3 regions of the Streptomyces sp. NPDC047130 genome follow, and region 3 is predicted to be linked to each of the others. Evidence: riboswitches for the same ligand, from Rfam matches in the RefSeq annotation. Region 3 holds a riboswitch; each other region holds the start of a gene.

Region 1 (3,269 bases), on a different contig from region 3:
CCCGCGTCGCTGCCTGTGAAGGAACGCTTCCGCCCGGCGGCCGGAAGGGCGCCGGGGCTCCTCCTCCGCCCCACCGGCCGCGGGCGCCCGCGCCGGAACCCGACGCGGGACGACGCCCGGTGATCAGCAGGAGCAGCAGGATCAGCGGCGGCGGCGACGCCCCCGGGTCCCCCGCCCGCCGGAGCTCCGGCCGGAGGCCTGCCCGGCCGAGCGCCCGACTCCCCGGCCGGCCGGCCGGGGAGCGCCGGAGCCGCCCGGCCCGGGACGGTCGGCGGAGACCACCAGGGCGGCCAGCGCGGTGGTCACCGGCACCGAGGCCACCAGTCCGATGGAACCGACCAGGGTGCGCACGATCTCCTGGGCGACCAGCTCGCTGTTGGCCACCGAACCCACGCTGCTCTGCGCGATGGAGAAGAGCAGCAGCAGGGGCAGCGCCGCACCCGCGTAGGCGAGGACCAGGGTGTTGACCACCGAGGCGATGTGGTCCCGGCCGATGCGCAGACCGGCCCGGTAGAGCCCGCGCGGCCCGAGCGAGGGATTGGCCTCGTGGAGTTCCCACACCGCGGAGGTCTGGGTGACGGTGACGTCGTCGAGGACACCGAGGGAACCGATGATGATGCCGGCCAGGAGCAGACCGCTCATGTCGAGTTGCGGGTAGAGACCGTGGATCAGGCCCGTGTTGTCGTCGGTGTTGCCCGTGAGGTCGCCCCAGCCGATGAACACCGAGCCCAGGACGCCGATCAGCAGCAGCGACACCAGGGTGCCCAGGACCGCCACCGATGTCCGGGCCGACAGCCCGTGGCAGAGGTAGAGCGCGATCAGCATGATGGCGCTGGAGCCGACCACCGCCACCAGCAGGGGATTCGATCCCTGCAGGATGGCCGGAAGGATGAACAGGGTGAGCACCAGGAAGCTCACCGCCAGCGCGATCAGCGCCATCAGGCCGCGCAGCCGGCCCACGACCACGACCGCCACCGCGAAGATGCCCGCCAGCAGTGTCAGCGGCAACTTGCGGTCCATGTCCATCACGGAGTACTGCAGTTCCTTGGGCGCCGTCGGCTCGTAGGCGACGATCACCGAGTCGCCCTTCGCCAACTGCCGTGACTGGTCGCGCTGGACCGTCTCGACGAAGGTGCGGCCCTGGTCCTTGCCGGTGTCGATGCGCACCGTGGCCAGCGTGCACTCCTGCTTCTGGTCCTGTTGCTGCCCGCAGGTCGTCTTCTCGACGCGGGTCACGGTGGCCTGCTCGGTGTGCCGGTCGAAGCCCACGCCGGAACGCTCGTGGTCCGGGGCGCCGCCGGGCCAGAGGGCCAGCAGCCCCACCACCACGGCGGCGGCGAACGGCACCAGGACGGCGGCGATGATCCGCCGGAGCCGGCGGGAGGCCGGTGCGGCCGGTCCATGGGCGTGGCTGTGGCTGTGACTGTGCCCGTGCCCGTGCCCGTGTCCGGGGGCGGCGGGTTCGGGCGCCGGGCCGGGGCCGCGACCGCGGTCGGGGCGGGGGCCGTGCTGCGCATGGCCGTGAGGCACGTGTGCGTCGGAGGAGGGACGCTGCGGTTCGGGAGGCGGTTGCATGGTGCTCACGGACAGATCATCCCAAGAGTGACAGAGGCCTACTGTTCACCGCGCCCGGCGGGACGCTAGCGTGGGGTCACCTTTGCACACGCGGGAGCTCGGAGCACCGGGCTGAGAGGACGCTGACCTCCGTTCCGCCCTGGTTCACAGGGCGCACAGACGATGTTTCACGGGAAACATCGCGCCGGAGACCGCTGCGTCGACCGCCGAACCTGTTACCGGGTAATGCCGGCGTAGGGAGTAGGTCTCATGACCGACAAGGAAGCACGCACGCCTGCTCGTTGGCACAAGGGCCATGTCGAGGGTTCCCGCCCCGACATCCGCGTGCCGGTACGACGGGTCCACCTCACCAACGGCCGCGCGGTGTCGCTGTACGACACCTCCGGCCCGTACACCGATCCGGCGGTGGACACCGACGTCCGCCGGGGCCTGCCGCCGCTGCGGCAGAACTGGATCATCGCCCGCGGGGACACCGAGGAGTATCCGGGCCGTCCGGTCCGCCCCGAGGACGACGGCATCCGCCACACCACGCCGCGGGGCGGACTGCGGAACCTGGACGCGGTCTTCCCGGGCCAGCCTCGGCGACCGCGCCGCGCCCGGGACGGCGGCCCCGTCACCCAGCTCGCCTACGCGCGACGGGGTGAGATCACGCCCGAGATGGAGTTCGTGGCCATCCGGGAGGACGTCCCGCCGGAGGTCGTGCGCGAGGAGATCGCCGCGGGACGGGCGGTGCTGCCGGCCAACGTGAACCATCCGGAGATCGAGCCGATGATCATCGGCAAGCGGTTCCTGGTGAAGGTCAACGCCAACATCGGCAACTCGGCGGTGACCTCCTCGATCGAGGAGGAGGTGGAGAAGATGACCTGGGCGACCCGCTGGGGCGCCGACACGGTCATGGACCTCTCCACCGGGCGGAACATCCACACCACCCGCGAGTGGGTGCTGCGCAACTCCCCCGTCCCCATCGGTACCGTTCCGCTCTACCAGGCGCTGGAGAAGGTCGACGGCAAGGCGGAGGAGCTCACCTGGGAGATCTACCGGGACACGGTGATCGAGCAGGCGGAGCAGGGCGTGGACTACATGACCGTGCACGCCGGTGTGCGGCTGGCGTACGTGCCGCTGACGGCCGGGCGGAAGACGGGCATCGTCTCCCGGGGCGGGTCGATCATGGCCGCCTGGTGTCTCGCGCACCACAAGGAGAGCTTCCTCTACGAGAACTTCGAGGAACTGAGCGAGATCCTGGCCGCCTACGACGTCACCTACTCGCTGGGCGACGGTCTGCGGCCCGGGTCGATCGCCGACGCCAACGACGAGGCGCAGTTCGCCGAGTTGCACACGCTGGGGGAACTCGGCCGTATCGCCAGGCGTTGTGGAGTGCAGACGATGATCGAGGGCCCGGGACACGTCCCGATGCACAAGATCAAGGAGAACATCGACCTGCAGCAGGAGGTCTGCGATGAGGCTCCGTTCTATACGCTCGGCCCGCTGACCACGGACATCGCTCCGGGGTACGACCACATCACCTCCGGCATCGGCGCCGCGATGATCGCCTGGTGGGGTACGGCGATGCTGTGCTACGTCACCCCCAAGGAACACCTGGGGCTGCCCGACCGGGACGACGTGAAGACCGGTGTGATCACCTACCGGATCGCCGCGCACGCCGCGGACCTGGCCAAGGGGCATCCGGGCGCGCA
Region 2 (3,269 bases), on a different contig from region 3:
CCGCGATCGCGGTGGCCGCCACCGCGTACTCCAGCGAGTTCGCCACGGCCTCGATCGGCGGGACCAGGAACGCACCGCCGTCGGACTCGGTCAGCGCCCGGTAGTAGCCGGACCCGGCCGCCAGGGACCGCTGCACCAGCACCGCCGGCGGCAGCACGATCAGCACCGCGGTCACCAGCAGCACCCCGGCGAGCAGCAGCCGCTGCCCGGCCCCGCGGGGCGGGCGGGCGGTGGTGGCGGGGTCGACGAGCCGCAGCGCGGCCTCCCGCCGGCGCACCGTCCAGGCGTGCACGGCGAGCACGCCGCCCACCGCGGCGAACTGGACCAGGCTGAGCACCGCGGCCGTGGACAGGTCCAGCAGGTCGGCGGTCCTGCGGTAGATCTCCGTCTCCAGCGTGGAGACGCCGGGCCCGCCGAGGACCTGCACGATGCCGAAGGAGGTGAAGGTGAAGAGGAAGATCATCACTGCGGCGGCGGCCACCGCGGGCCCGAGGGCCGGCAGGGTCACCGTGCGCCAGGCCGTGAACCGGGAGGCCCCGAGCATCCGGGCGGCCTCCTCCTGCCCCGGGTCCAGCTGGGCCCACAGCCCGCCGACGGTGCGGACCACCACCGCGAAGTTCACGAAGACGTGGGCGAGCAGGATCGCCCACACCGTGCCGTCCAGCCGGAGGCCCCACCAGGTGTCGGTGAGCCCGCCGCGCCCGATCACGGCGAGGAAGGCGGTGCCGGCCACCACCGTCGGCAGCACGAACGGCACGGTGACGACCGCCCGCAGCAGCTCCCGTCCGGGGAAGCGCAGCCGGGCGAACACGTAGGCGGCGGGCAGCGCGATCACCAGGGTGAGCGCCGTGGAGGCCAGCGCCTGCCAGAGCGTGAACCAGAGGACCTCGCGGACCTCCGGCCGCCCCAGCACCCCCGCGGCCTCCCCGATCCGCCACGCCCCGTCCTCGCCACGCAGTCCGCGCAGGACGATGGCGACGACGGGGTGGGCGAAGAAGACCGCGAAGAACGCGACGGGCACGGCCATCAGGCCGAGCCGCGCCGCGCCGCTCCGCAGCCGGGTGCCGGTGCCGGTGCTGGTGCCGGTGCTGGTCACCGCACGACGAGGGAGGTCCACCGGTCGATCCACTCGTCACGGTTGGCGGCGATCTTCTCGGGCGCCAGGGTCCTCGGGTCCTCGGCGACGGCGCCGTGCTCGGTGAACGCCTCCGGCAGCGCGGCGTCGGACCGGACCGGGTTGACGAACATGTTGAGCGGCAGGTCCTCCTGGAAGGTCTTGGAGACCAGGAAGTCCAGCAGCGCCTTGCCGCCCTCGGGGTTCGCGGCGTTCTTCAGCAGGCCCGCGTACTCGATCTGGCGGAAGCAGGTCCCGGTGGCCACGCCGGTCGGCGCCTCCTCGGGCTGCGGGTCGGCGTAGATCACCTCCACCGGCGGGGAGGACGCGTAGGAGACGACCAGCGGCCGGTCGCCGCCCGCCTGCTTGCCGCCGGCGGAGCCGGAGAACTCCTCGTTGTACGCCTGCTCCCAGCCGCTGACCACCTTCACGCCGTTGGCCCGGAGCTTCTTCCAGTAGTCCTGCCAGCCGTCGTCCCCGTACTCGGCGGCGGTGCCCAGTAGGAAGCCCAGGCCTGGGGAGGACGTGCCGGCGTTCTCGGTGACCAGCAGGTTCCTGTACGCGGGCTCGACCAGGTCGTCGAAGCTGTTCGGCGGCTCGAGGCCCTCCTTCTCGAAGTACGCCTTGTCGTAGTTCACGCAGACGTCGCCGGTGGTGACCGGCGTGGCCGCGTCGCCCTCGACCCGGAACCCCTCGCCGATCCGCGCCGCCTCCTCGGCCTCGTACGGGTCGAAGAGCTGGTTGTCGAGGGCGCGGGAGAGCAGCGTGTTGTCCACGCCGAAGAGGACGTCGCCCTGCGGGTGGTCCTTGGTGAGCACGGCCTTGTTGAGGGCCTGCCCGGCGTCGCCGTCCTCCAGGACCTTGAGCTTGTACCCGGAGGTCTTCTCGAACTCGGCGATCACCTCCTTGGAGGCGGCCCACGAGTCGTGGCTGATCAGGGTCACGGTCTTCCCGCCGGACTCCTGCACGTCGTCCCCGGAGCCGCCGGAGCCGCCGCACGCGGCGAGGGCGAGGACGAGAACGGCCGCCGTCGCGGCGGCGGACTTCCTGCGCATGTACACGGTTTTCCTCCTGGGTGACCAGGAAGAGACGCGGCCCTGCCCGGGAACGGCGGACCGTTCCCGGGCAGGGCGCAACAGCTCGAGGTGCCCGAACTCCCTACCCAGAATGACCTGGGCGAGGTTCAGAGGGTCTGCGGTCGGTACCGCACTCTCAGCGCTGTGGCGCTCCCCTGTCGGATAATCGCTATTCGGATGTGTGGTGTGGCCAGATTACCGCTCGGTGGCGGCGAGCTGACCACAGGCCCCGTCGATCTCCTGACCGCGCGTGTCACGCACCGTGACCGGCACGCCGTGCGCGGCGATCGCCTCGACGAACGCCTTCTCGTCCTCGGGCCGCGAGGCGGTCCATTTGGAGCCCGGCGTCGGGTTCAGCGGGATCAGGTTGACGTGCGCGGGCCGGCCCTTGAGCAGGCGGCCCAGCCGGTCGCCGCGCCAGGCCTGGTCGTTGATGTCGCGGATCAGCGCGTACTCGATGGACAGCCGGCGCCCGGACCTCGCGGCGTACTCCCAGCCTGCGTCCAGCACCTCCCGCACCTTCCAGCGCGTGTTCACCGGGACCAGCGTGTCGCGCAGCTCGTCGTCGGGGGCGTGCAGCGAGATCGCCAGGCGGCACTTGAAGCCCTCGTCGGCGAACCGGTTGATGGCGGGCACCAGGCCGACCGTGGACACGGTGATGCCGCGCTGCGACAGGCCGAGGCCGTCGGGCTCCGGGTCGGTGAGCCGGCGGATGGCGCCGACCACCCGGTTGTAGTTGGCGAGCGGCTCGCCCATGCCCATGAACACGATGTTGCTGAGCCGCGCCGGGCCGCCGGGGATCTCCCCGTCGCGCAGCGCGCGCATGCCGTCGACGATCTGGTGCACGATCTCCGCCGTCGACAGGTTCCGGTCCAGTCCGGCCTGGCCGGTGGCGCAGAACGGGCAGTTCATGCCGCACCCGGCCTGCGAGCTGATGCACATCGTCACCCGGTCCGGGTAGCGCATCAGCACCGACTCGACGAGCGTGCCGTCGAACATCTTCCAGAGCGTCTTGCGGGTGGCGCCCTCGTCCGTGGACAGGTGCCGCAGCGGGGTCATCAGCTCCGGGAGCAGCGCCT
Region 3 (3,269 bases):
TGACCCGGACGGTGATGGGCGCGCTCATGCCACGACCTCCCGGCCGGCGGTCGTCGCCTGGCGGACGGCTGCCTGACCGGCGGCTGCCTCGCTGCCGACCACTGCCTCGCCGGCGGTCGCCCGGCCGCCGACCGCCTTGCCGAGAGCCGTCTCGCCGCCTGCCGTCCCGGCGAGGGCTGTCCCGGCGCCTGCCGCCCCGCCGCGAGCCTCGGCGCCGCGGGCCTTGACGGCGAAACGGTCCGCCGCGAAGGCGCGGGCCCGTGCGGGCAGCGCCCCGGTGGCCAGGGTCTCGGCCATCAGATCGCCGGTGACGGGGGTGAGCAGCACGCCGTTGCGGTAGTGGCCGGTGGCCAGCAGCAGGCCGTCCAGCGAGGTCGGGCCGAGCAGCGGGGCGTTGTCCGGCGTGCCCGGCCGGAGCCCCGCCAGGGTCTCGGTCAGCGGCAGTTCGGTGATGCCGGGCAGCAGCTCACGGGCGTCCCGCAGCAGCGTGTACACGCCGCCCGCGGTCACCGTGGTGTCGAAGCCCAGCTCCTCGCTGGTCGCCCCCACCACCAGCTCCCCGTTCTCCCGCGGCACCAGATAGACGGAGCTGCCGCGCACCACGGCCCGCACCGTGCGGGACAGGAACGGCGCGTACACCGGCGGCACGGCCAGCCGCACCACCTGCCCCTTCACCGGCCGGACCGGGGGCCGCACCTCCTCGGGCACCCCGTCCAGTTCCGCGCTGCGGCTCCCGCCGGCCAGCACCACGCGCCCGGCGGGCAGCACGGCGCCGTCCTCCGTCGCCACCCCGGTCACCCGGCCGCCGGTCACCTCGAGCCGGACGGCGCGCCGCCGGTGGACCACCACCCCGGCCCGCTCGCAGGCCCGCAGCAGCGCCGCGGCCAGCAGGCGCGGGTCGGCCTGGTGGTCACCGTCCACCCGCAGCCCGCCCCGCACCCCCGGTGCCAGCATCGGCTCCAGGCGGCGGCACTCCCGGCCGGTCAGCCACTCCGAGCTCAGCCCGTGCGACCGGTGCAGCTCGGCGAGTTCACGCAGCTCCGCGCGGTCGTCGGCGTCCAGGGCGACGGCGAGGGTGCCGCACGACCGGTAGCCGACGTCCATGCCGGACGCCTCCGCCAGCTCGGCGGCGAACGCCGGCCAGCGACGCGCGGACTCCAGGTTGAGGGCGAGCAACTCCTGCTCCCCGTGGTGGTGTTCGGTGACCGCGGCCAGCATCCCGGCGGCCACCCGAGCCGCACCGCCGCCCGGATCCGGATCCACCACGGCGACCGCCGCGCCACCGCGCGCGGCCCGCCAGGCGGTCACCAGGCCGATGATCCCGCCGCCCACCACCAGTACGTCGGACGTCATGGCGTCCCGCTCCTCCCTTCGCCGGAATGACCCGGATCAGGTTCGTACGGTCGGAGGCCGCCAGCCTCCCTCTCAGCCCGGTGCGTCCGGGCTCCCGCGAGTGCCTTACCGTCGCCACCCTAACCCCTGCTCCACGACGCTGAAAGGGAGTCACCCCGTGACCCGCTCCACCTCCCTCGACGGCCTGCTGATGGCCCCCGTCTCCGACCAGGCGCCCGGACAGGTCGGATCCGCGACCCGCTTCCGCTACCACGAGCGCGACGGCGAGGTGTGGGCCACCTATCAGGGTGGCGACATCACCCGCGGGTACCTGGTCGGCACCCGGGAGGACGACCGGGTGGACTTCCGCTACGTGCAGCTGACCCGTGACGGCGCGACCGCCTCCGGGCACTGCGTCTCGCGGGTCGTCGAGCTCCCCGACGGGCGGATCCGGCTCGAGGAGACCTGGGAGTGGGAGTCCCGGCCGGGCAGCGGGACCAGTGTCGTGGAGGAGATCCGTCCGTGACTCCGGCGCTCCGGTGTCCGTGGCGCTCGGGATGTCTATGGTGAGGGAGTGAGCGAGGGCGTGAACGAGCAGACGCGGGGACGGGCCGGACGGCGCGTGGTGATCGCCGGGGCCGGCATGGCCGGGGTCCGGACGGCGGTGGCGCTGCGTGAGCGGGGCTTCGACGGCACCGTGACGATGATCGGCGCGGAGCCCCACCCGCCGTACGACCGTCCGCCGCTGTCCAAGGCGGTGCTGCTGGGCCAGGCCGACGCCGACCGCGCGGCCGCCTTCGACGTCGACTTCGCGGGCCTCGGCATCGACCTGCGGCTCGACTGCGCGGTCACCGGGGTGCGCACCGCCGACAAGGAGATCGACACCGCCCGGGGGCCCGTCGGCTACGACGTGCTGGTGGCCGCCACCGGCGCCCACCCGGTCCGGCTGCCCGGCACCGAGGACTCCGCGGGCGTGCACGTGCTGCACGACCTCGACGACGCCCGGCGGCTGCGGCCCGTGCTGGAGCGCAAGGAGTCCGTGGTGGTGGCCGGCGCCGGCTGGATCGGCGCCGAGTTCACCACCGCCGCCCGGGACGCCGACTGCCCGGTGACCGTGGTGGAGGCCGCCGGACGGCCGCTCTCCGGAGCGCTCCCGGAAGAGGTCGCCCGGCCCATGGGCGCCTGGTACGCCGAGAGCGGCGCCACCCTGCTCACCGGGGCCCGGGTCGACCGCGTCGAGCCCGGCGCGGTCCTGCTGGCCGACGGCACGCGGCTCGAGGCGGACGCGGTGGTCGTCGGCATCGGCGCGCGGCCCTCCACGCGGTGGCTGGCCGGCGCCGTGGACCTCGGACCGCACGGCGAGGTGCTGGCCGACGAGCGGCTGCGGGCCTCCGCCCCGGACGTGTACGCGGTCGGCGACTGCGCCTCCTTCCCCTCCGCCCGGTACGGCGAGCGGCTCCTCGTCCACCACTGGGACAACGCGCTCCAGGGCGCCGGGACGGTCGCCGCGGGCATCCTCGGCGAGACCGCGGCGGCCCCCTACGACCCGGTGCCGTACTTCTGGTCGGAGCAGTTCGGGCGCTTCGTGCAGTACGCCGGACACCACGCCGGCGCCGACACGCTGCTGTGGCGCGGCGAGCCCGCCGACCCGGCGTGGAGCGTGTGCTGGCTGCGCGAGGGCCGCCTGGTCGCCCTGCTGGCCGTGGGCCGCCCCCGCGACCTGGCCCAGGGCCGCCGGCTGATCGCGTCCGGGGCGCTCGTCGACCCGGACCTGATCCGTGACCCGGCCCGCCCGCTGAAGGCGTCCGCCGCCCGCTGAGACGCCCGGAAGGACCACAGCGCGGGGGGCCCGACTTCCCCCTCCCGGTCCTGGATGGCACGCTTGGTCCTGTGACCGAGATTGACGCCAAGACCGATGCTCTCGTTCCCGAGTGGCT

What was found. A riboswitch is a leader RNA that binds a small molecule or an ion and turns the genes downstream of it on or off. The one in region 3 is predicted to bind thiamine pyrophosphate.
Region 1: it holds a riboswitch for thiamine pyrophosphate, as region 3 does, so the genes downstream of both, thiC (phosphomethylpyrimidine synthase ThiC) here and thiO (glycine oxidase ThiO) in region 3, are expected to answer to the same signal.
Region 2: it holds a riboswitch for thiamine pyrophosphate, as region 3 does, so the genes downstream of both, ABZ836_RS21240 (thiamine ABC transporter substrate-binding protein) here and thiO (glycine oxidase ThiO) in region 3, are expected to answer to the same signal.

What each region holds. Positions count from the first base shown of each region.
Region 1 covers NZ_JBEYUK010000019.1:49,666-52,934, forward strand. Annotated here, with positions in the region: gene ABZ836_RS21820 (YibE/F family protein) at 142-1,584, opposite strand; TPP riboswitch at 1,656-1,832, shown strand; partial or broken gene thiC (phosphomethylpyrimidine synthase ThiC) at 1,825-3,269, shown strand, end outside.
Region 2 covers NZ_JBEYUK010000018.1:42,510-45,778, reverse strand. Annotated here, with positions in the region: gene ABZ836_RS21245 (iron ABC transporter permease) at 1-1,027, opposite strand, end outside; gene ABZ836_RS21240 (thiamine ABC transporter substrate-binding protein) at 1,093-2,169, opposite strand; TPP riboswitch at 2,252-2,357, opposite strand; gene rlmN (23S rRNA (adenine(2503)-C(2))-methyltransferase RlmN) at 2,386-3,269, opposite strand, start outside.
Region 3 covers NZ_JBEYUK010000002.1:98,706-101,974, reverse strand. Annotated here, with positions in the region: gene thiS (sulfur carrier protein ThiS) at 1-28, opposite strand, end outside; gene thiO (glycine oxidase ThiO) at 25-1,353, opposite strand; TPP riboswitch at 1,349-1,461, opposite strand; gene ABZ836_RS02985 (hypothetical protein) at 1,544-1,858, shown strand; gene ABZ836_RS02980 (FAD-dependent oxidoreductase) at 1,919-3,151, shown strand; gene ABZ836_RS02975 (Rv2175c family DNA-binding protein) at 3,223-3,269, shown strand, end outside.